3 regions of the Enterobacter sp. I4 genome follow, and region 2 is predicted to be linked to each of the others. Evidence: predicted binding sites of a transcription regulator. Region 2 holds the regulator's gene; each other region holds the start of a gene.

Region 1 (6,965 bases), on a different contig from region 2:
TGGTGATCAGCACGCCCGCCAGCCCGGCCATGGCGGCGCCAATAACAAACACCAGCGAAATAATCCTGTCGGTATTGATGCCCAGGATAGAGGCCATTTTGCGATCCTGCTGCACCGCGCGGCACATCCGCCCCAGGCGGGTACGGCTGATAATCCAGGTCAGGACCAGCATGCCCGCGAAAGAGGCAATGAGGATAAAGACCTTGGTATAGGTTATCTGGACAAACCCTTCGCCCAGGTGGAAGCGCAGCACGCCGTCCAGCATGGTAGGTACGCCCTGCTGCCGCGGGCCCTGGCTGAGCTGGACGTAGTTTTGCAGGATCAGCGACATCCCGATGGCCGAGATCAGCGGAGCCAGGCGGGTCGAGTTGCGCAGGGGCTTATAGGCGATGCGCTCAATAGTCCAGCCGTAAACCCCGGTGACCACGATGGTGAATACCAGCGTCCCGAGGATCAGCAGCGGAAATGACTGGAGTCCAAAAAATGCCAGCAGGGCAAGGCCAATGGCCGAGAGATAGGCGGAAATCATATACACTTCGCCGTGGGCGAAATTGATCATGCCGATAATGCCGTACACCATGGTGTAGCCGATAGCGATAAGGCCATAGACCGAACCCAGCGTCAGGCCGTTAATTAACTGCTGAAGGAAGAAAGTACTCATCGTTGCGCACCTGAATGAGGGGTTACGCCGACGGGCAACCCCGTCGGCGTCGAGCAGATTCCGTCCCGTTACGGCACTTCTTTATACTTGCCTTTGTCGTCCCACTGGTACACCACATAGTCAGACACCCTGAGATCGCCTTTGCTGTCCCAGGCTTTTTTACCCATAACCGTGTCGACGGAATTGGCCTTCAGCCACTCGCTGGCTTTCGCAGAATCCGTACCTTTGGTGGCCTTAAACGCCGCCGCGATAGCCTGCACCGAAGCGTAGGCGTAGAGCGTATAGCCTTCAGGTTCAAATTTACCGGCGCGGAATTTCTCGATAACGGCCTTCCCGTCCGGGATCTGGCGGGGATCTTTGCCGAAGGTCATATAGATGCCGTTGGTATATTGCGCACCGCCGGCGGCGGTCACCATCTCCTCGTTGACGATGCAGTCACCGGAGAAGAACTTCGCCTGTACGCCCTGTTCACGCATCTGGCGAACCAGCGGGCCCGCTTCCGGGTGGCAGCCGCCGAAGAACACCACGTCCGGTTTCTGCGCGCCAATTTTGGTTACCAGCGCGTTAAAGTCTTTTTCCCCGCGCGATAGCCCTTCGTACATCACATCCTTGACGCCGCGTTTCGCCAGCGCCGCTTTGGTGGCGTCCGCCAGCCCCTGACCATAGGTGTCTTTATCGTGGATAATGACCACCCGTTTAGCGTTCAGCTTATCAATAATAAAATCGCTGGCGACCTGGCCCTGCTGGTCGTCGCGGCCGCACATGCGGAACATATCGCTCATGCCGCGCTCGGTAATCAGCGGGTTAGTCGAGCCGGGGGTGATGGATAATATTCCTGCATCGCTATACACCTCGGAGGCGGGCATGGTCGACGAGGAGCAGAAGTGGCCGACCACCGCGTTGACCTTGTCCTGATCGACCAGGCGGTTGGCAACGGCTACCGCCTGTTTAGGCTCGCAGGCGTCATCGCCCTGAACCAGCCTGATTTTCTCACCGTTGATCCCGCCTGCGGCGTTAATGTCTTTCGCCGCCTGCGTGGCGCCGTGCCAGTACTGATCGCCATAGGTTGCGTTCGGGCCGGTGAACGGCCCGGCCACGCCAATCACAATATCTGCCCGCGCGGAAAAGGCCGTCACCAGGCAGCCAGCCAGCACAAGGGAAAGGGACGTTTTGGTAAATTTAAGCGACATTATTATGTTCCTTAGCAAAGAGGTTTTTGCACCAGGTATAAACCCGAACGCCTGATGGCATCGTTAATCCAAAAACAAGAGCGAGAACAAAATGCACGTTAGAAGCAATCTCCTGCTTAATACGGCGAGGATCCTACGCACCGCGAAGCGCGCAGAACATTAAGCAAAAAGGTTGCCAGAATGGTTAATCCCTTGACCGGGTCACAGCATGTTGAGTATAGAGTGCCGTTTTATGCGCCTTTGCGGGATGACGTGAAATTACAGCGGAGATCACATCTCCTTAACAACAAAGCCCATAAGTTGTGCAAGGGTCACGAATTGCACGTTTATGCAGCAATAAAGACCTAAACTTCAGATAGGCACGCGCGGCGATATATGTCAGGATCGTTTTTTTTATCAGGAGTATCAGCAATGGCTGAAGGCCCATTAAATGAAAGCGAGATGGCGTGGCTGGAAGAGACATTAATGTCTTACGGTCACGACGATGCATCCGTGATTGACGTGTCCGAACTGGACGGCATGCTTACCGCAGTACTTTCCGGTCCCGTTGTGGTGGAGCCCGACACCTGGCTGGTGGCGGTCTGGGGCGGTGAGAAGTTTATTCCGCGCTGGAAAAACGACCGCGAGATGAACCGCTTTATCGATCTTTGCTTTAAGCATATGAACGATATTGCCGAGCGTCTGAGCGAATACCCGGACCAGTTTGAGCCGCTCTTTGGCTATAACGACGTTGACGGCCAGAGTTATACCGTGGTGGAAGAGTGGTGCTATGGCTACATGCGCGGCGTGGCGCTGACGGACTGGTCATCCCTGCCGGAATCGCTACAGGCCGATCTGGCCGTGATTGCGCTGCACGGTACGGAAGAGACCAGCGAGAAGCTGGATGCGCTGACCGAAGAGGAGTTCATGGCCAGCATTGAGAGCATCCAGCCTGCGGCGCTGCGTTTGTATAACTACTGGGTGGCTAACCCGCAGCAGCCGGAAGCGAAGCAACCGATCGTGAACGGGGCAAAGGTGGGTCGTAACGATCCGTGCCCGTGCGGCAGCGGGAAGAAGTTCAAAAGCTGCTGTCTGCACTGATAAAAAGGGGCTAAAAATAGCCCCTTATTCTTATCCCACTTCCGGCAGCATCCCCGCTGCAATCAATATCTGCACCAGAATAATCGCTACTCCGCAGCTAAACACCAGGCACAGCAGCGGCTTACCTCCCGCCACGCGATACCCTTGCTGCGGATGCTGCTGGCGGCTTTTCCAGGCCAGCAGGGAAGGCAGGAGCAGGGCCAGAACCGATAACGCCACGCCGGCATATCCCAGCGCCATCACAAAGCCGCGTGGGTAAAAAAGCGCGAAGGCCAGCGGCGGCAGGAAGGTCATTGCTCCCGTCTGTAAACGGCCGGCAGCGGTATTGCGGCGCTGGAGCAGGTCCGCCATGTAGTCAAACAGGCCGAGCGCCACCCCGAGGAAGGAGGTAGCCAGCGCCAGATCCGCAAACAGATGCACCGCCAGCTCTACGTGCGTAGAAGCCACCACGTTGCGCAGGGCAACCAGGAAACCGTTCAGGCCAGAGTGCTCCGCCATCAGGCCAACAAAGGTTGTGGAGTCAATGCTGCCCAGCGTTACCAGCTGCCAGAAAAGGTACGCAATCAGCGGTATGGCGCTGCCGATGATAAACACGCGGCGCAGCTTGCGGATATCGCCGTTCATATAGCTGACGATGCTCGGTACGCTGCCGTGAAAACCGAACGAGGTGAAAATGACCGGGATCGCCGAAAGCGCCAGGCCTTTCTCCAGCGGCATGGCGAGCAGGTTGATCTTGTGGACGTGCGGCGCCAGCAGCACCAGCATCGCAGCCAGGAAGAGGATTTTGGCGCTGAACAAAAAGCGGTTAAAGAGATCGACCAGCGACGTTCCGGCGCAAACCACGCCGCCGCCAGTCAGCGTAAAGGCAATTGCGCCCGTCTCCGGCGAAATCGATGTCCCGAAGCCGTCATTGATGCTTGACGCAATCAGCTCTCCGGCGCCGCTAATATAGGCGGCAGTCAGCGCGTACATCAGGAACATCATGCTAAAACCGGCGATCCACTGCCCGTAGCGTCCAAGGTAGCGTGCCGCCAGCGAGCCCAGGCCGGTATCGGCGGGGACGTGCTGATAGACCTCCAGCAGCAGCAGCGCGGTGTAACACATCAGCGCCCACAGGCCGCCCAGCAGCAGTACGGTTACGCCAAACCCGACGCCCGCGGCAGCCAGCGGCATGGCCAACATTCCTGCGCCAATTGTCGTTCCGGCGACGATAAAAATACTTCCCAGAGTTCTGTTCTTCACGCTTTCCTCTACAACCCTTCGATACCGCAACCTATTCTGCGGCGCAGAGTAAGGGAAAAGCCCCATCTCGTCAAATCACCGTTACATAGGGTGTAATGATTAATTTACAAAAAGAAAAGGGGGAACCTGCGCCAGCGCAAGGCGCGTGGCTGAGGAAGCGTTTAGTCTGCCTTTTATTTGCGGGAGGTAACCATGTCAATTCACGGACACGATGTGCTTAATATGATGATTGAGTCGGGGGAACGCTATACGGAGCAAAGCCTGGTGGCGGCGATAGGTGCCCGCTTTGGCGAAGATGCGCGGTTCCATACCTGTTCGGCTTCGGATATGTCAGCGGCGGAGCTGGTGGCGTTTCTGGCGGCGCGGGGAAAATTTATTCCGGCAGAAGAGGGCTTTTCTACTCACGAAAGTAAAATATGCCGCCATTAAATAAAACGGTGCTGACGGGTCAGCACCGTTTTAACATTAATTCTGCGCGTCGAGGGTCGACAGCTCTTTATCAATAAAGTACAGACCTTCACCGGATTTACCCGCCAGAGATAATTTATCCAGGACGGATTTAAACAGTTTCTCTTCTTCGTGCTGTTCAGCAACATACCACTGAAGGAAATTAAAGGTTGGATAATCCTGGCTGGTCATCGCCGCATGAGCCAGTTCATTAATTTTTTGGGTGATCAGCTGTTCGTGCTCGTAGGTGGCGCGGAACAGTTCATCCAGAGAGCCGTATTCGGCGAAAGGCGATGCCACGTTGTCAATGCGCGGCAGGCTGCCGGTATCCGTAAGATAATCAAACAGACGCTGCATGTGCGTCATCTCTTCCTGGGCATGGCGACGCAGGAACGCGGCCGCACCTTCAAAGCTGTGATAGCTGCACCAGGCGCTCATCTGCTGGTAAAGGAGGGATGAAAAAAGCTCAAGGTTCATTTGCGCATTAAGCTTTTCAATCATTTCGGTTTTTAGCATGGTGCAGCTCCGGTTTATTATTACTGGTTCACGATGAGCGACACTATAATTTGTTATTTAATTATTTGCAAAAAGTAAAATAAATATCTCTTTATTAAAAATACGAATGGGAATAACACGCATTGCCACTCTTTATATTAATTAATGAGAATTGTTTTTGTTCTTATTAAATAGGCTGCCAGCGTGGCTGGCAGCACCCGTTAATACCATGGGTTCTGGTTTGCGGAGGTAACGGCATATCCCATGCATTTGTACTGAATGGTCACGCTTTCGTTCAGACAGAGCGAGCCGCTGATGAGGGTGCAGGTTTTTATCGGCTGCCCGTAGGCGGACGCGGTGGCATACCCCATGTTTTGACAGGCTTTGGCTGCCGTACCGTTATTCACATAGTCGTCAGACCAGGCGTTCTGAAGCAGCGCCTGACCGTAGTCGAGGCGCACAATCCCGTTCGGGGCGTCTACACTGCTTATCTCCGCCTGACGGTTAATGCTGCACCCCGCGAGCATCAGGATCGTTGCGGCCAGGATTACTCTTTTCATAGTTAACTCTGCGTGACGGGAAATACGCTATTGTAAGCCGATCCGCAGGCCGCAATGGGCGGAATAGCCGGAAGATCTCCCCTTACACTTCGCAACGAACCGGGCCAGCCCGCCAAACTGTGAGCGCATCTTTGTTTTTTAAAACAAGTTTTCACTTAATTTGAAAGTGCGTTTGTTTGATAGTAAGGTTAAGGTGAAAAGCTATCCACAGCGGGAACGCCCGCCATGCATTCAGGAGAGACAAGATGAAAATTGCACTGATGATGGAAAACAGCCAGGCCGCTAAAAATGCCATCATCCTTAATGAGCTGAAGGCCGTTGCCGATGAGAAAGGTTTCCCGGTCTATAACGTCGGTATGAGTGATGAAAACGATCACCACCTTACCTATATTCACCTTGGCATCATGGCGAGCATTCTGCTCAATTCAAAAGCCGTCGATTTTGTTGTGACCGGCTGCGGAACCGGGCAGGGCGCGCTGATGTCCCTGAACATTCATCCGGGCGTAATTTGCGGCTACTGCATCGATCCTGCTGACGCGTTCCTGTTCGCGCAAATCAACAACGGCAACGCGCTTTCCCTGCCGTTCGCGAAAGGCTTTGGCTGGGGCGCTGAACTGAACGTGCGCTTTATCTTCGAGAAAGCGTTTACCGGGCGCAATGGCGAAGGCTATCCACCAGAGCGTAAAGAGCCGCAGGTGCGCAACGCCGGTATTCTGAATCAGGTGAAAGCGGCGGTGGTGAAAGAAAACTATCTGGATACCCTGCGCGCAATCGATCCCGAGCTGGTTAAAACCGCCGTTTCGGGCCAGCGCTTCCAGCAGTGCTTCTTCGAGAACTGCCAGGACAAAGAGATTGAAGCTTTTGTCCGCGCCATTGTTGGCTGATTCCGCTTTGCCGGGCAGGGCTATACCTGCCCGGCATGCCGCATTACGTTTTTGAAGATATCGCGCTGCCCGCATCCCGTGCCAGGCGCAGCGTGTCAACCCTCCCTGCTGACGTATCAGCGATCGCCGCTTCATCCCTTGCGTTCCTTCCGTTTCAAAAAATTCTATAAAAATTTACTGGAATTTATAAGCCCGTAACCTGCGGATTTATCGCTACTTTTTTTAACATGCCCGCCGCAATGCAGCCTTTTTGAGCGTGATGTGCGTCACAAAATGGTTGATTTTTGTGATGGTGGTCATATTATAAGCGTATCGACAATAACACCTGCATAACACGTTACTGGAGCAACACGATGAAACTGCGCAAAATCCTGAAAAGCATGTGGGCTAATTACTGCACAACTTT
Region 2 (6,965 bases):
GAAGTGGTGGAAAATCCGGAGAAAAATGTCCCCATCGCGGTGCTCGGCGGAACGCTGGGCGCGGCGGTGATCTACATCATCTCCACTAACGTGATTGCGGGGATTGTGCCAAACGCGGATCTGGCAAACTCCACGGCACCGTTCGGGCTGGCCTTCGCGAAGATGTTCAACCCGGAGGTGGGGAAAGTCATCATGGGGCTGATGGTGATGTCCTGCTGCGGCTCGCTCCTCGGCTGGCAGTTCACCATCGCACAGGTGTTTAAATCTTCGGCTGACGAAGGCTACTTCCCGAAAATCTTCTCCCGGGTGACAAAAGCCGATGCGCCGGTGCAGGGCATGCTGGCCATTGCGATTGTCCAGAGCGGCCTGTCGTTAATGACCATCAGCCCGTCGCTGAACAGCCAGTTCAACGTGCTGGTCAACCTGGCGGTAGTAACGAACATCATTCCTTACATTCTGTCGATGGCGGCGCTGGTGATTATTCAGAAGGTGGCGAAAGTGGATCCGCGAAAGGCCCGGGCGGCAAATATTGTGGCGCTGACGGGGGCGATTTACAGCTTCTACGCGCTCTACTCGTCCGGTCAGGAAGCGATGCTGTACGGCGCGATGGTGACATTTATGGGCTGGACGCTGTACGGTCTGGTGTCGCCGAGATTTGAACTAAAGAATAAGCACGGCTAGGTAAAAGCAAAACGGCAACCCTGAGGTTGCCGTTTTCCATGTTTTCCCCCTCTCCCTGTGGGAGAGGGCCGGGGTGAGGGCACCAGCCCGCACCAAACACCACTTACGCGTTTTTCAGCACTTCACTGACAATCTCAACCGCTTCTTTCTCAATCTGCTGGCGGTGCTCAGCGCCGAGGAAGCTTTCGCAGTAGATTTTGTACGCATCTTCCGTACCGGATGGACGCGCCGCGAACCAGCCGTTTTCAGTCATCACCTTCAGACCGCCGATGGACGCGCCGTTGCCCGGTGCCGCCGTCAGACGCGCGGTGATCGGGTCACCCGCCAGCGTGCTTGCGCTGACCATCTCCGGAGAGAGTTTGGACAGGGCCGCCTTCTGGGCAGAGGTCGCGCCAGCCTGAATACGGTTGTAGCTTGGCGCACCAAAACGTTCCGCCAGCTCGTTGTAATGCTCCTGCGGGTTCTTGCCGGTGACAGCGGTGATTTCCGCGGCCAGCAGGCACATGATGATGCCGTCTTTATCGGTTGACCATGGGGTGCCGTCGAAGCGAAGGAAGGATGCTCCCGCGCTCTCTTCACCGCCAAAGCCGAAGCTGCCGTCGTGCAGACCGTCTACAAACCACTTAAAGCCCACCGGCACTTCCACCAGCTTGCGACCCAGCGCGTCGACCACGCGGTCGATCATCGCGGAGGAAACCAGCGTTTTACCGACGGCGACCTCTTTGCCCCACTGCGGACGATGCTGGAACAGGTAGTTGATCGCAACGGCCAGATAGTGGTTAGGGTTCATCAGCCCGGCAGGGGTAACGATACCGTGGCGGTCGTAATCCGGATCGTTAGCAAACGCCAGGTCGAATTTGTCGCGCAGCGCCAGCAGGCCAGCCATTGCGCATTCAGAGGAGCAGTCCATACGGATCGCGCCGTCTTTATCCAGATGCATAAAGCGGAAGGTCTGGTCGACGTGATCGTTCACGATGGTGAGATCCAGCTTGTAGTGCTCGGCAATACGCTTCCAGTATTCAATACCGGAGCCGCCCAGCGGATCCACGCCCAGCTTCAGGCCGGCTTTCTGGATCGCGGCCATATCAACGATATCCGCCAGCCCTTCCACAAACGGCTGCACCAGATCCTGCTCTTTCACATGACCGGAGGCCATGGCTTCATCCAGGGAGATACGCTTCACGCCGTCCAGGCCATTAGCCAGCAGCGCGTTCGCGCGATCTTCCACCACTTTCGTGACGTTGGTGTCTGCCGGACCACCGTTCGGCGGGTTGTATTTGATACCGCCATCTTCCGGCGGGTTGTGGGACGGGGTGATAACGATACCGTCAGCCAGCGCGCCGCCTTTTTTGTTGTGTACCAGAATGGCGTTAGAAACCGCAGGCGTTGGCGTAAAGCCGTTGTTCTCCTGAACAATCACGTCCACGCCGTTCGCCGCCAGCACTTCCAGCACCGAGATAAAAGCGGGTTCAGACAGGGCGTGAGTATCTTTCCCAACGTAGCACGGACCGGTGACGCCATTTTTGGCGCGCTCTTCCGCGATGGCCTGAGCAATGGCCAGAATGTGCGGTTCGTTAAAGCTGTGGCGCGCCGCGCTGCCGCGGTGGCCAGATGTACCAAACTTCACTGCGTGTTCTGCGTTGCCCAGAACCGGTTTCAGCACGTAGTACTGTGCGGTCAGCTGAGCGACGTTAATCAAATCGCGTTGTTGTGCAGGTTGGCCTGCACGGCTGTGATTTGCCATTGCCTGGTCCTTCTGATGCAAGGGTTAAATTGTACCGCAAACCTTTTCGATCAACTCCGCCGGGAACTGCATGGACTGCATGATATGTTCGATCATGCTGCACTTGCGGCCCGTATTGGTATTGGTGATCACCCAGTATGGTGTACCGGGAACGTGTTTGGGTTTGGTTTGATTGCCATTTTGCAGCAGCGTCTGCTCGTCGCCGGCGAAGTAAACGCGAGTACGACCGTGGAGCGACTCTGTCGCCTCAGCAAACGCTTTGTTATCCAGTGAGTAAAGTGTAGACAGCACCAGCATAAAGCGGTTAACCGCCTTTTTCTGCTCTGCATATTCATCCGACAGCAGCAGCTCGCGCATAGCGCGCACTTTGTCTTTAGCCGGCATGACGGCAGGTTTTACTTGTGCGACAACGCTCGGCTGAGACACGACATCTTTAGAAACAGAAGCGGGCTGTGAGGCGGCGGAAATTTTAAGCATGCGCCGTAAAATGTCGGACGCGCTCTCCCCAATATGCCGCGTCTGGCTGGCAATATACTGATAGAGTTCGTCATCAACTTCGATTGTTTTCATCTTAATCCAGTGCGATATCTTATCTGAATACAAGTCATTGAGATTATAAGGTCTAATCCCAACAGCGGATAGCGTCAAACCAGGTTGGCGGCAAAAGTCGGATTAAACTGGATCCTTGCCCCCGGGCGGCAGAATGGTCAACATGATACCCTAACCTGACAAACCTAAAAAAAGAACTTTGCCATGAAATTGAATACCCGAGCGCAAACTGCACAATCGCCGAACAATAATTCTCCCATCGTACTGGTTCACGGTCTGTTTGGCAGCCTGGATAACCTGGGCGTGCTGGCGCGCGATTTGGTTACCGATCATGAAATTCTTCAGGTTGATATGCGAAACCACGGTCTTTCCGGGCGTTCAGAGGAGATGACCTATGCGGCCATGGCGCAGGATCTGCTGGACACGCTGGATGCGAACGATATCCAGACAGCGACGCTCATCGGGCACTCAATGGGCGGCAAGGCGGTGATGGCGCTCACCGCGCTCGCGCCCGAGCGCATCTCCGGGCTGGTGGTCATTGACGTTGCGCCCGTCAATTACGACGTTCGTCGCCACGATGAAATTTTTGCTGCGATCGGCGCCGTGACGGCGTCAGGCGCTTCCACCCGCCAGCAGGCGGCTACCGTTATGCGCGACCATCTTGATGAAGAGGGCGTGGTGCAGTTCCTGTTGAAATCGTTTGTGGACGGACAATGGCGCTTTAACGTGCCGGTGCTGTGGGATCAATATTCGCACATCGTGGGCTGGGAGAATGTACCCGCCTGGCCGCACCCTACCCTCTTTATCCGTGGCGGTAACTCCCCCTACGTCACTGACGCGTACCGCGACACGCTGCTGGCGCAGTTCCCGCAGGCTCGCGCCCACGTGATTGCCGGCGCCGGGCACTGGGTGCACGCGGAAAAACCGGATGCCGTACTGCGCGCCATTCGTCGCTATCTCACTGATACTGCGAATTGATTAAAAAGCCAGCGACCGGAAGACGACGGGCTTCCAGTCGTTGGCGTGTGGATTTGGGTGATGTATGATGGCGCGCTTATCGCCCGGGCATTAGCAGGGCGGCGTGTTTCCCCCGAAGTCTCAGAATCATGGCCAAAGAACAAACGGACCGTACGACACTAGATCTGTTCGCGAATGAGCGTCGACCGGGACGACCGAAAACGAATCCGCTTTCGCGTGATGAACAGCTGCGTATTAATAAACGCAACCAGCTTAAACGCGATAAAAATCGTGGGCTTAAGCGTGTCGAACTGAAGCTGAATGCCGATGCCGTCGATGCGCTTAACGAGCTGGCTGACGCGCGCAACATCAGCCGCAGCGAACTGATCGAAGAGATGCTGATCGCCCAACTTGAGGCCTTACGCGGCAAGGCGTAACTCAGAAAATCCCCAATATTACCCTTTTCATGTAGCACAGAGTGCAGTCCTGCGTGATAGCTGTTTCCGCAGGGTTGCCAGTTCTGCTATTATTGCCCTTATCCGTGGACAATTTGCGCCACCATACCATTAAGTTTCAAGAGGTTATTTTACTCATGGCAATCATCGGCATTTTCTTTGGCAGTGATACCGGCAATACTGAAAATATCGCAAAAAACATTCAAAAACAGCTCGGTAAAGACGTTGCTGATGTGCATGACATCGCCAAGAGCAGCAAAGAAGATCTCGAGGGCTATGACATCCTGCTGCTGGGCATCCCGACCTGGTACTACGGTGAAGCGCAGTGTGACTGGGATGATTTCTTCCCGACGCTGGAAGAAGTCGACTTCAACGGCAAGCTGGTTGCCCTGTTCGGCTGTGGCGATCAGGAAGACTATGCTGAATACTTCTGTGATGCGCTGGGCACCATTCGCGACATCATTGAGCCACGCGGTGCGGCAATTGTCGGCCACTGGCCAACGGCGGGTTATCACTTCGAAGCCTCTAAAGGCCTGGCAGATGACGATCACTTCGTTGGCCTGGCGATTGACGAAGACCGTCAGCCAGAGCTTACCGCTGAGCGTGTTGAAAAATGGGTTAAGCAGATCCGCGAAGAGCTGAACCTGGACGACATTCTTAACGCCTGATTTCCCTGCGGCGCAGCTCCGGTTGCGCCCGTTTTCCAGGTTATACCGATTAAATTAATTGCTACAAACTTTTAACTTTTTCGTTCAGACCTGTACAATATCCCCCTGGTAAAAAGTGGGTGCCATCGAACAAGTTTGTTGGTGATACCACGTTTTTATAAGCATACTTTGCTTGAGACTTGCAGTTTTCATTTAGCCATGGCAGTTCTATAATGAGACGCATTATCCCAAGTGCATTTTCTGTCACTTCTTCTTTAGAAGTGAATCGTTTAGCAACAGGACAGATTCCGCATGACTGACAACAATACCGCATTAAAGAAAGCTGGCCTGAAAGTAACGCTTCCTCGGTTAAAAATCCTTGAAGTGCTTCAGGGGCCAGACAATCACCATGTCAGTGCGGAAGACCTTTACAAGCGTCTTATCGATATGGGTGAAGAGATTGGGCTGGCAACCGTCTATCGTGTGCTGAACCAGTTCGATGACGCGGGCATTGTTACTCGTCATAATTTCGAAGGCGGTAAATCCGTGTTCGAGCTGACTCAGCAGCACCACCACGATCACCTGATCTGCCTCGATTGCGGCAAGGTCATTGAATTTAGCGATGATTCCATTGAATCACGCCAGCGTGAAATCGCCGCCCGTCATGGCATCCGCCTGACTAACCATAGCCTGTACCTGTACGGTCACTGCGCTGAAGGTGATTGCCGCGAAAATGAACACGCGCACGACGCAAAATAAGTTAGCGTTCATACTCTGAGCCAGCCGAAAGGTTGGCTTTTTTTTGCCCAAAAAAAGCCCGGTGGCGCAGCGCCACCGGGGAGGATAACAGCAGGTTACTTACCGTTATTGCTTCGAATGTCTTCCCAAATCTTGTCGCAACGCTTCGCCACTTCCTGATCGTTACCCGTTTTACGCGCCTGAATGCAGGCCTGATAGTCCATCACGCGAACGGTTTCCTGCTTGGCGAACTGCTCGTGCGCCTTGTCTTTTTTCAGCACGTCCAGCACGCTCTGGCAGGCTTCAATCTTCTCAGGCGAGCCTTGCGCGGTATTGATGCAGGCGCTATACGCCTCCTTCAGGCGAGAATCTTCCTTTGGCGCCGGTTCCTGCGCGCACGCCACCAGCCCCGATGCCAGCAGCGCGACGATTACGATTTTTTTCATCATATTTAGTCTCCGGTTCGGCGGGAGCTAACCCGCCGGACTCTTCATCAGAAGATGGTGAATGGCGCGATGACCATGAACTTCACGTCACGTTCATCCTGGAAGATGTTGCCGTAACCGCCCGCGTAGCTCGGGATATCGGAGTGGTTGTCATACTGGGTGAAGTGCAGCTTAAACATCGTGCCTTTCGCCCGGCCTTCCTGAAGGGTGTAAATCGCATCCAGACTGTATGAAGACTCCTTCAGACGGTAGTTCGGATCGTAGTAAGCGTCCGGCGTCGCCATATCCCCCGGCTTCGCGTCCCAGGCGTACGCGTAGGATGCCCCTACAGCCCAGCCCGGCAGGTTCCAGTTCTTCAGGTCATACATCGCGCCGAAGAAGACCGCTTTTTCACCGTCGGCGTTGAAGTCAGAGCGGTTATCCCACCAGATGTCCAGGCGACCGTTGGAGGAGGCGTAGGTTGGCGTCATACGCTGCAGGAAGTAGCCCTGCTGCCCTTCTGCCTTCACCCACGTCCCTTCCAGACGCAAATCGACCTGGCCTACCTTGTAGCCGAAGGTCAGCGCCTGCAGCCAGGCCGTACCGTCATAGATATCATTTACGCCGCCATCGCTGACCTTATCGCGCGTACCGTAGAACTGGTAGCTGGTGCTCAGCGGGCTGCCTGCGATATCAAATTTGTAGCTGGCTTTCGCAAAATACTGATCGATATAGCCTTCAGCCTGACCAAAGGCGGCTTCCAGCACCA
Region 3 (6,965 bases), on a different contig from region 2:
AGGCCTTGAGCCGCTGGCCGACCTGCTGTGGAACGATCCGTCTCACGACCCGGAAACCGAAGCCGCCAGATTTATCGATGCCGACAAAGGCGTGGCGGACACCAAAGCCGCGCTGGACGGTGCACGTTACATCCTGATGGAGCGCTTCGCCGAAGACGCCGCGCTGCTGGCCAAAGTGCGTGACTATCTGTGGAAGAACGCGCATATCGTCGCCACCGTGGTGGCCGGCAAAGAGGAAGAAGGCGCGAAATTCCGCGACTACTTCGATCATCACGAACCCATTTCAACCGTACCGTCTCACCGCGCGCTGGCGATGTTCCGCGGCCGTAACGAGGGCGTACTGCAACTCTCCCTGAATGCCGATCCGCAGTTTGACGAGCCGCCAAAAGAGAGCCACTGCGAGCAGATCATTATCGATCACCTCGGCCTGCGCCTGAACAACGCTCCGGCGGACAGCTGGCGCAAAGGCGTGGTGAGCTGGACCTGGCGCATCAAGGTGCTGATGCATCTCGAAACCGAGCTGATGGGCACCGTGCGCGAGCGCGCCGAAGACGAAGCAATCAACGTCTTCGCCCGTAACCTGCACGACCTGCTGATGGCCGCCCCCGCTGGCCTGCGCGCCACCATGGGTCTCGATCCGGGTCTGCGTACCGGCGTGAAGGTGGCCGTGGTTGACGGTACCGGCAAGCTGGTTGCCACCGACACCATTTACCCGCACACGGGCCAGGCAGCGAAGGCGGCGACGGTCGTGGCTGCGCTGTGTGAAAAATATAACGTTGAGCTGGTCGCCATCGGTAACGGTACGGCCTCCCGCGAAACCGAGCGTTTCTACCTCGACGTGCAGAAGCAGTTCCCGAAGGTAACGGCGCAGAAAGTGATCGTCAGCGAAGCGGGAGCGTCGGTCTATTCCGCCTCCGAGCTGGCGGCACAGGAGTTCCCGGACCTGGACGTTTCCCTGCGCGGTGCGGTCTCTATCGCCCGTCGTTTGCAGGATCCGCTGGCGGAGCTGGTGAAGATCGACCCGAAATCCATCGGCGTGGGCCAGTATCAGCACGACGTGAGCCAGACGCAGCTTGCGCGTAAGCTGGACGCGGTGGTGGAAGACTGCGTAAACGCCGTCGGCGTGGACCTGAACACCGCGTCCGTCCCCCTGCTGACCCGTGTAGCCGGTTTAACCCGCATGATGGCGCAGAACATCGTCGCCTGGCGTGATGAGAACGGTCAGTTCCAGAACCGCCAGCAGTTACTGAAGGTTAGCCGCCTGGGGCCAAAAGCGTTTGAGCAGTGCGCGGGCTTCCTGCGCATTAACCACGGCGATAACCCGCTGGATGCCTCTACCGTTCACCCGGAAGCGTACCCGGTTGTGGAGCGTATTCTGGCCGCCACCCAGCAGGCGCTGAAAGATCTGATGGGCGATAGCAGCGCGCTGCGTAACCTTAAAGCCGTGGATTTCACCGACGAACAGTTCGGCGTGCCGACGGTCACCGACATCATCAAAGAGCTGGAAAAGCCGGGCCGCGATCCGCGTCCCGAGTTTAAAACCGCGACCTTTGCTGACGGCGTGGAAACCATGAACGACCTGCTGCCGGGCATGGTGCTGGAAGGCGCAGTTACGAACGTCACCAACTTTGGCGCGTTTGTGGATATCGGCGTGCATCAGGATGGTCTGGTGCATATCTCATCCCTCGCCGACAGGTTCGTGGAAGATCCACATACCGTGGTCAAAGCGGGCGACATCGTGAAGGTGAAGGTGCTGGAAGTGGATCTCCAGCGCAAGCGTATCGCCCTGACCATGCGTCTGGACGAGCAGCCGGGTGAAACCAACGCGCGCCGAGGCGGTAACGGCGGTGGCCGCGAACAGCAGCGTCCGGCAGCGAAGGCCGCGAAGCCGCGTGGACGTGACGCTCAGCCGGCCGGTAACAGCGCCATGATGGATGCGCTGGCGGCGGCAATGGGTAAGAAACGCTGACCTCTCCCCTCACCCCGGCCCTCTCCCCTCTGGGGAGAGGGTTAGGGTGAGGGGAATAAATCATCTCGTAATATATGAAACCGATTGCATATCCATATTTAAACCACTAGTTATCACTCCGTTAACAAATAAATTTATTATCCCCTTCCGCGTAATTCCGTAAATATTGAGCAAGGTCAATCTGACCGCAAATTAATACGTTTAACAACATCCCGTCACATTTTTATTATTGCTGATAAAAACTATTCTCATTATCATCGCAGTGTAGATTATTTAACCTCTCGTGGAATCAGGCGCTATGCAATTCACTCCAGACAGTGCGTGGAAAATTATCGGTTTTACCCGTGAGATAAGCCCGGCCTACCGGCAGAAGCTGCTGTCACTGGGCATGCTGCCCGGCTCATCGTTCCAGGTGGTGCGCGTGGCGCCGTTGGGCGATCCTGTTCATATCGAAACCCGACGCGTAAATCTGGTTCTGCGTAAAAAAGACCTCGCATTAATTGAAGTTGAATCTCTATCCCGTTAACAAGCCAGCGGTTTTGGTGGGTCTAATACAATGAAAAAATTAACTATTGGCTTAATTGGCAATCCTAATTCCGGCAAGACAACATTATTCAATCAATTAACCGGCGCGCGCCAGCGAGTGGGAAACTGGGCAGGCGTAACGGTTGAACGTAAAGAAGGCCAGTTCACGACGACAGACAATCAGGTCACGCTGGTTGATTTGCCGGGAACCTATTCACTCACCACCATTTCTTCCCAGACCTCACTCGATGAGCAGATCGCCTGCCACTATATTCTGAGCGGCGACGCGGATCTGCTAATCAACGTGGTAGATGCCTCCAATCTCGAGCGAAATCTCTATCTCACGCTACAGCTGCTGGAGCTGGGTATTCCCTGCATCGTGGCGCTTAACATGCTCGACATCGCAGAGAAGCAAAAGCTGCGCATCGACGTCGATGCCCTCTCCGCTCGTCTGGGCTGCCCGGTGGTTCCGCTGGTTTCTACCCGCGCGCGCGGCATTGACGCCCTGAAGCTGGCAATTGACCGCCACACGGGCAACGCCGACGTTGAGCTGGTGCACTACGCGCAGCCGCTGCTGCGCGAAGCCGGCCAGCTGGCGCAGGCGATGGACAACGCCATGCCTGCCAGACAGCGCCTGTGGCTTGGCCTGCAAATGCTGGAAGGGGATATCTACAGCCGCGCCTACGCAGGCGATGCGGCGGATAAGCTGGACGTTGCGCTGGCTCGCCTGAGCGACGAGCTGGACGATCCCGCTCTGCATATTGCGGATGCCCGCTATCAGGCCATCGCCGCGATCTGCGACGTGGTCAGCAACGCGTTAACCGCGGAGCCCAGCCGCTTTACCGCCGCAGTGGATAAAATCGTGCTCAACCGGTTCCTCGGTTTGCCGGTCTTTTTACTGGTGATGTACGTGATGTTCCTGCTCGCCATTAACATCGGCGGTGCACTGCAGCCGATCTTTGATGGCGGCTCTGTCGCTATTTTCGTGCACGGCATTCAGTGGCTGGGCTACACCCTCCACTTCCCGGAATGGCTGACCATTTTCCTTGCCCAGGGGATCGGCGGCGGTATCAACACCGTCCTGCCGCTGGTGCCGCAAATCGGCATGATGTACCTGTTCCTCTCCTTCCTTGAGGATTCCGGCTACATGGCGCGCGCGGCCTTCGTAATGGATCGCCTGATGCAGGCGCTGGGGCTGCCGGGCAAATCCTTCGTGCCGCTGATTGTCGGCTTTGGCTGTAACGTGCCGTCGGTAATGGGCGCCCGTACGCTGGATGCACCGCGTGAACGCCTGATGACCATCATGATGGCACCGTTCATGTCCTGCGGCGCGCGTCTGGCAATCTTCGCGGTCTTTGCCGCGGCGTTCTTTGGTCAGGAAGGGGCGCTGGCCGTCTTCTCCCTGTATGTGCTGGGTATCGTGATGGCTATCCTCACCGGCCTGATGCTGAAGCACACCATCATGCGCGGCGAAGCGTCGCCGTTCGTGATGGAGCTGCCGGTTTACCACGTTCCGCATCTGAAGAGCCTGGTAATACAGACATGGCAGCGCCTGAAAGGCTTTGTGCTGCGCGCCGGTAAGGTGATTGTGGTGGTCAGCATTTTCCTGAGCGCCCTTAACAGCTTCACCCTGAGCGGCCAGGCGGCAGATAACATTAATGATTCTGCGCTTGCCTCCGTCAGCCGGATTATCACCCCGGTCTTCAAACCGATTGGCGTTCAGGAAGACAACTGGCAGGCAACCGTGGGCCTGTTCACCGGCGCGATGGCAAAAGAAGTGGTGGTCGGCACCCTGAACACGCTCTACACCGCTGAGAATATTCAGGACGAGGAGTTTAATCCGGCAGCGTTCCACCTCGGTGATGAACTGCTCGGCGCGGCGGAAGAGACCTGGCAGAGCCTGAAAGACACCTTCAGCCTGAGCGTGCTGGCGAACCCGATTGAAGCCAGCAAGGGCGACGGCGAAATGGCGACCGGAGCAATGGGCGTGATGGGCCAGAAATTCGGCAGCGCGTCGGCGGCCTACAGCTACCTGATCTTCGTCCTGCTCTATATTCCGTGCATCTCGGTGATGGGGGCCATCGCCCGCGAGTCCAGCCGCGGCTGGATGGGCTTCTCCATTCTGTGGGGGCTGAACATTGCCTACTCGCTGGCGACCGTGTTTTACCAGGCCGTTAACTACGGGCAGCATCCGCGCTACAGCCTGGTCTGTATCCTGGCGGTGATCCTGTTTAACGTGATGGTGATTGGCCTGCTGCGCCGGGCGCGTAGCCGCGTTGACGTCAACCTGCTGGCGACGCGCAAAACCCCAACCACCTGCTGCTGCAGCCCTGCGGGCGACTGTCACTAAGGGGCAAACGGATGGCAACGTTGATTCAGGTACGTGACCTGCTGGCGTTACAGGGACGAATGGAGGCGAAGCAGCTCAGCCTCAGCCTGCATACGCCGCAGCCGATGATCGATGCCATGCTGGAAAGGCTGGAGGCGATGGGAAAAGCCGTGCGCATTCAGGAAGAGCCGGACGGTTGTCTGTCCGGCAGTTGTAAAAGTTGTCCGGAAGGTAAAGCCTGCCTCAGGGAGTGGTGGACGCTTCGCCAGTAAAGGCGGACAGCGCCGAACAAAACTCAGCAGGATGAGAGATGAACGGCGCGTGTGCCGCTTTGGCAACCACCAGCGACTGGCTCTCCGGCCACAGCGCGTCCAGCAGCGGAACCACCTTGCGCGGCACCAGCCCATCCAGATAGCCATAAATACGCAGATGCGGTACCGCCAGCGACGCCAGCGGCTCGCGCAGATCGACCGTCTTCAGGATCTCCAGCCCACCGTTCAGCACGTCAACTTCCGGCATCGGCAGGGAAAGCACCGTCTGTTTCAGCGCCCGCGCGTCCTGCCGGGCGGTCTCCGTCCCCATAGTTTGTAGCGCCAGAAAACGCTCCACCGTCCGCTGGAAATCTTCGCTCAGCTGGTGCTGGAATCCGGCCAGCACCTCAGGCTTGATGCCCGGCCACGCCTCGCGGGCGCTGAAGCACGGTGATGAGGCCACCGTCACCAGCGCCTGAACCCGCTCAGGATGGTTCAGCGCAATCTGGCTTGCCACCAGCCCGCCCAGGCTCCAGCCGAGCCAGACGGCTTTTTGCGGCGCGGCATCCAGAACCTGCTCCGCCATCTCGTCGAGCGTCATCGCGCCGTAGCCGTGGCTACGGCCATACCCCGGCAGATCGACCAGATGTACCGTGAACTGCGAGGCCAGTTCCTCACTTATGCAACGCCACACTTCGGCGTTCAGTCCCCATCCGTGCAGCAGCACAAGATGACAATTTCCCGTCCCTACGGTCTGCCACCACAGCGTCTTCATCAGTTAACGTTCTCTTTTTTCACATGGAGGTTACGTATGCTAACAGTGCCCGGCTTGTGCTGGCTATGCCGAATGCCGCTTGCGCTAAGCGCGTGGGGCGTCTGTTCCGTCTGCACGCGAGCTGTGGGCTGCCTGAAGGGCTGCCCGCAGTGCGGCTTGCCTGCCGTCAGCCAGACGCTCCCCTGTGGACGATGCCTTAAAAAAGCGCCGCCGTGGAGCGCGCTGGTGGCGGTGGATGATTACGTTTTACCGCTGAGCCGTCTGATTCATCAGTTCAAGTTTTCCAGCCAGAGCGCGCTGGCGCAGCCGCTGGCACGCCTGCTGTTACTGGCGGTACTTCAGGCGCGGCGAACGCGCGGACTGCCGCAGGTCGACGCGATCGTGAACGTGCCGCTCTTTCAGCGTCGCCACTGGCGGCGCGGCTACAATCAAAGCGACCTGCTGTGCCGTCCGCTCTCCCGCTGGCTGGGATGCCGCTACCCAGCCTCTGCGCTGACGCGCGTCCACGCCACCGCCCTTCAGCACCGGCTCAACGCCCGGTCGCGCAAAAGGAACCTGAAAAACGCCTTTCGCCTTGAATTGCCGGTTAGCGGCCTCCATATCGCGATTGTGGATGATGTCGTCACGACGGGCAGTACCGTTGCTGAACTTTCCCGACTGCTTTTGCAAAGCGGCGCCGCGTCAGTTCAGGTATGGTGTCTGTGCCGTACCTTGTAGCCCTTCTTCAATGGGCGTATGATTATACCCAGGTAATTTAGTCAACTATTAGGCCAAAGCTATGATCCGTATTTCCGATTCTGCACAAGCGCACTTTGCCAAACTGCTGGCAAATCAGGAAGAAGGGACGCAGATCCGCGTGTTTGTGATCAATCCAGGCACTCCGAATGCAGAATGTGGTGTCTCGTATTGTCCTCCGGACGCTGTGGAAGCAACCGACACTGCCCTTAAATTTGAGCAGCTCACCGCTTACGTCGATGAACTGAGCGCGCCGTATCTTGAAGATGCGGAAATCGACTTTGTCACCGACCAGCTGGGTTCTCAGCTGACCCTGAAGGCACCGAACGCGAAAATGCGTAAAGTGTCTGACGATGCGCCGCTGATGGAGCGCGTGGAGTA

The links. The regulator Fur, encoded in region 2, represses iron uptake genes when iron is present. The targets are predictions, from matches to a motif close to ATAATAATGAGAACNACTATCAA.
Region 1: the regulator Fur is predicted to act here: its motif matches at 5,281-5,303, upstream of ftnA (non-heme ferritin).
Region 3: the regulator Fur is predicted to act here: its motif matches at 2,205-2,227, upstream of feoA (ferrous iron transporter A).

Annotation. Positions count from the first base shown of each region.
Region 1 is NZ_JALBUO010000001.1:1,649,220-1,656,184, forward strand. It holds gene MOQ06_RS07835 (branched-chain amino acid ABC transporter permease LivH) at 1-661, opposite strand, end outside; gene MOQ06_RS07840 (branched-chain amino acid ABC transporter substrate-binding protein) at 730-1,851, opposite strand; gene MOQ06_RS07845 (YecA family protein) at 2,263-2,931, shown strand; gene tyrP (tyrosine transporter TyrP) at 2,962-4,113, opposite strand; gene MOQ06_RS07855 (YecH family metal-binding protein) at 4,366-4,602, shown strand; gene ftnA (non-heme ferritin) at 4,639-5,136, opposite strand; gene yecR (YecR family lipoprotein) at 5,337-5,675, opposite strand; gene MOQ06_RS07870 (RpiB/LacA/LacB family sugar-phosphate isomerase) at 5,921-6,559, shown strand; gene azuC (stress response protein AzuC) at 6,913-6,965, shown strand, end outside.
Region 2 is NZ_JALBUO010000003.1:539,262-546,226, forward strand. It holds gene potE (putrescine-ornithine antiporter) at 1-681, shown strand, start outside; gene pgm (phosphoglucomutase (alpha-D-glucose-1,6-bisphosphate-dependent)) at 785-2,425, opposite strand; gene seqA (replication initiation negative regulator SeqA) at 2,450-2,995, opposite strand; gene ybfF (esterase) at 3,179-3,952, shown strand; gene ybfE (LexA regulated protein) at 4,081-4,368, shown strand; gene fldA (flavodoxin FldA) at 4,524-5,054, shown strand; gene fur (ferric iron uptake transcriptional regulator) at 5,346-5,792, shown strand; gene chiQ (ChiQ/YbfN family lipoprotein) at 5,888-6,217, opposite strand; gene chiP (chitoporin) at 6,265-6,965, opposite strand, start outside.
Region 3 is NZ_JALBUO010000002.1:839,362-846,326, forward strand. It holds gene MOQ06_RS16440 (Tex family protein) at 1-1,969, shown strand, start outside; gene feoA (ferrous iron transporter A) at 2,268-2,495, shown strand; gene feoB (Fe(2+) transporter permease subunit FeoB) at 2,526-4,844, shown strand; gene feoC ([Fe-S]-dependent transcriptional repressor FeoC) at 4,856-5,095, shown strand; gene bioH (pimeloyl-ACP methyl ester esterase BioH) at 5,067-5,849, opposite strand; gene gntX (DNA utilization protein GntX) at 5,886-6,566, shown strand; gene nfuA (Fe-S biogenesis protein NfuA) at 6,628-6,965, shown strand, end outside.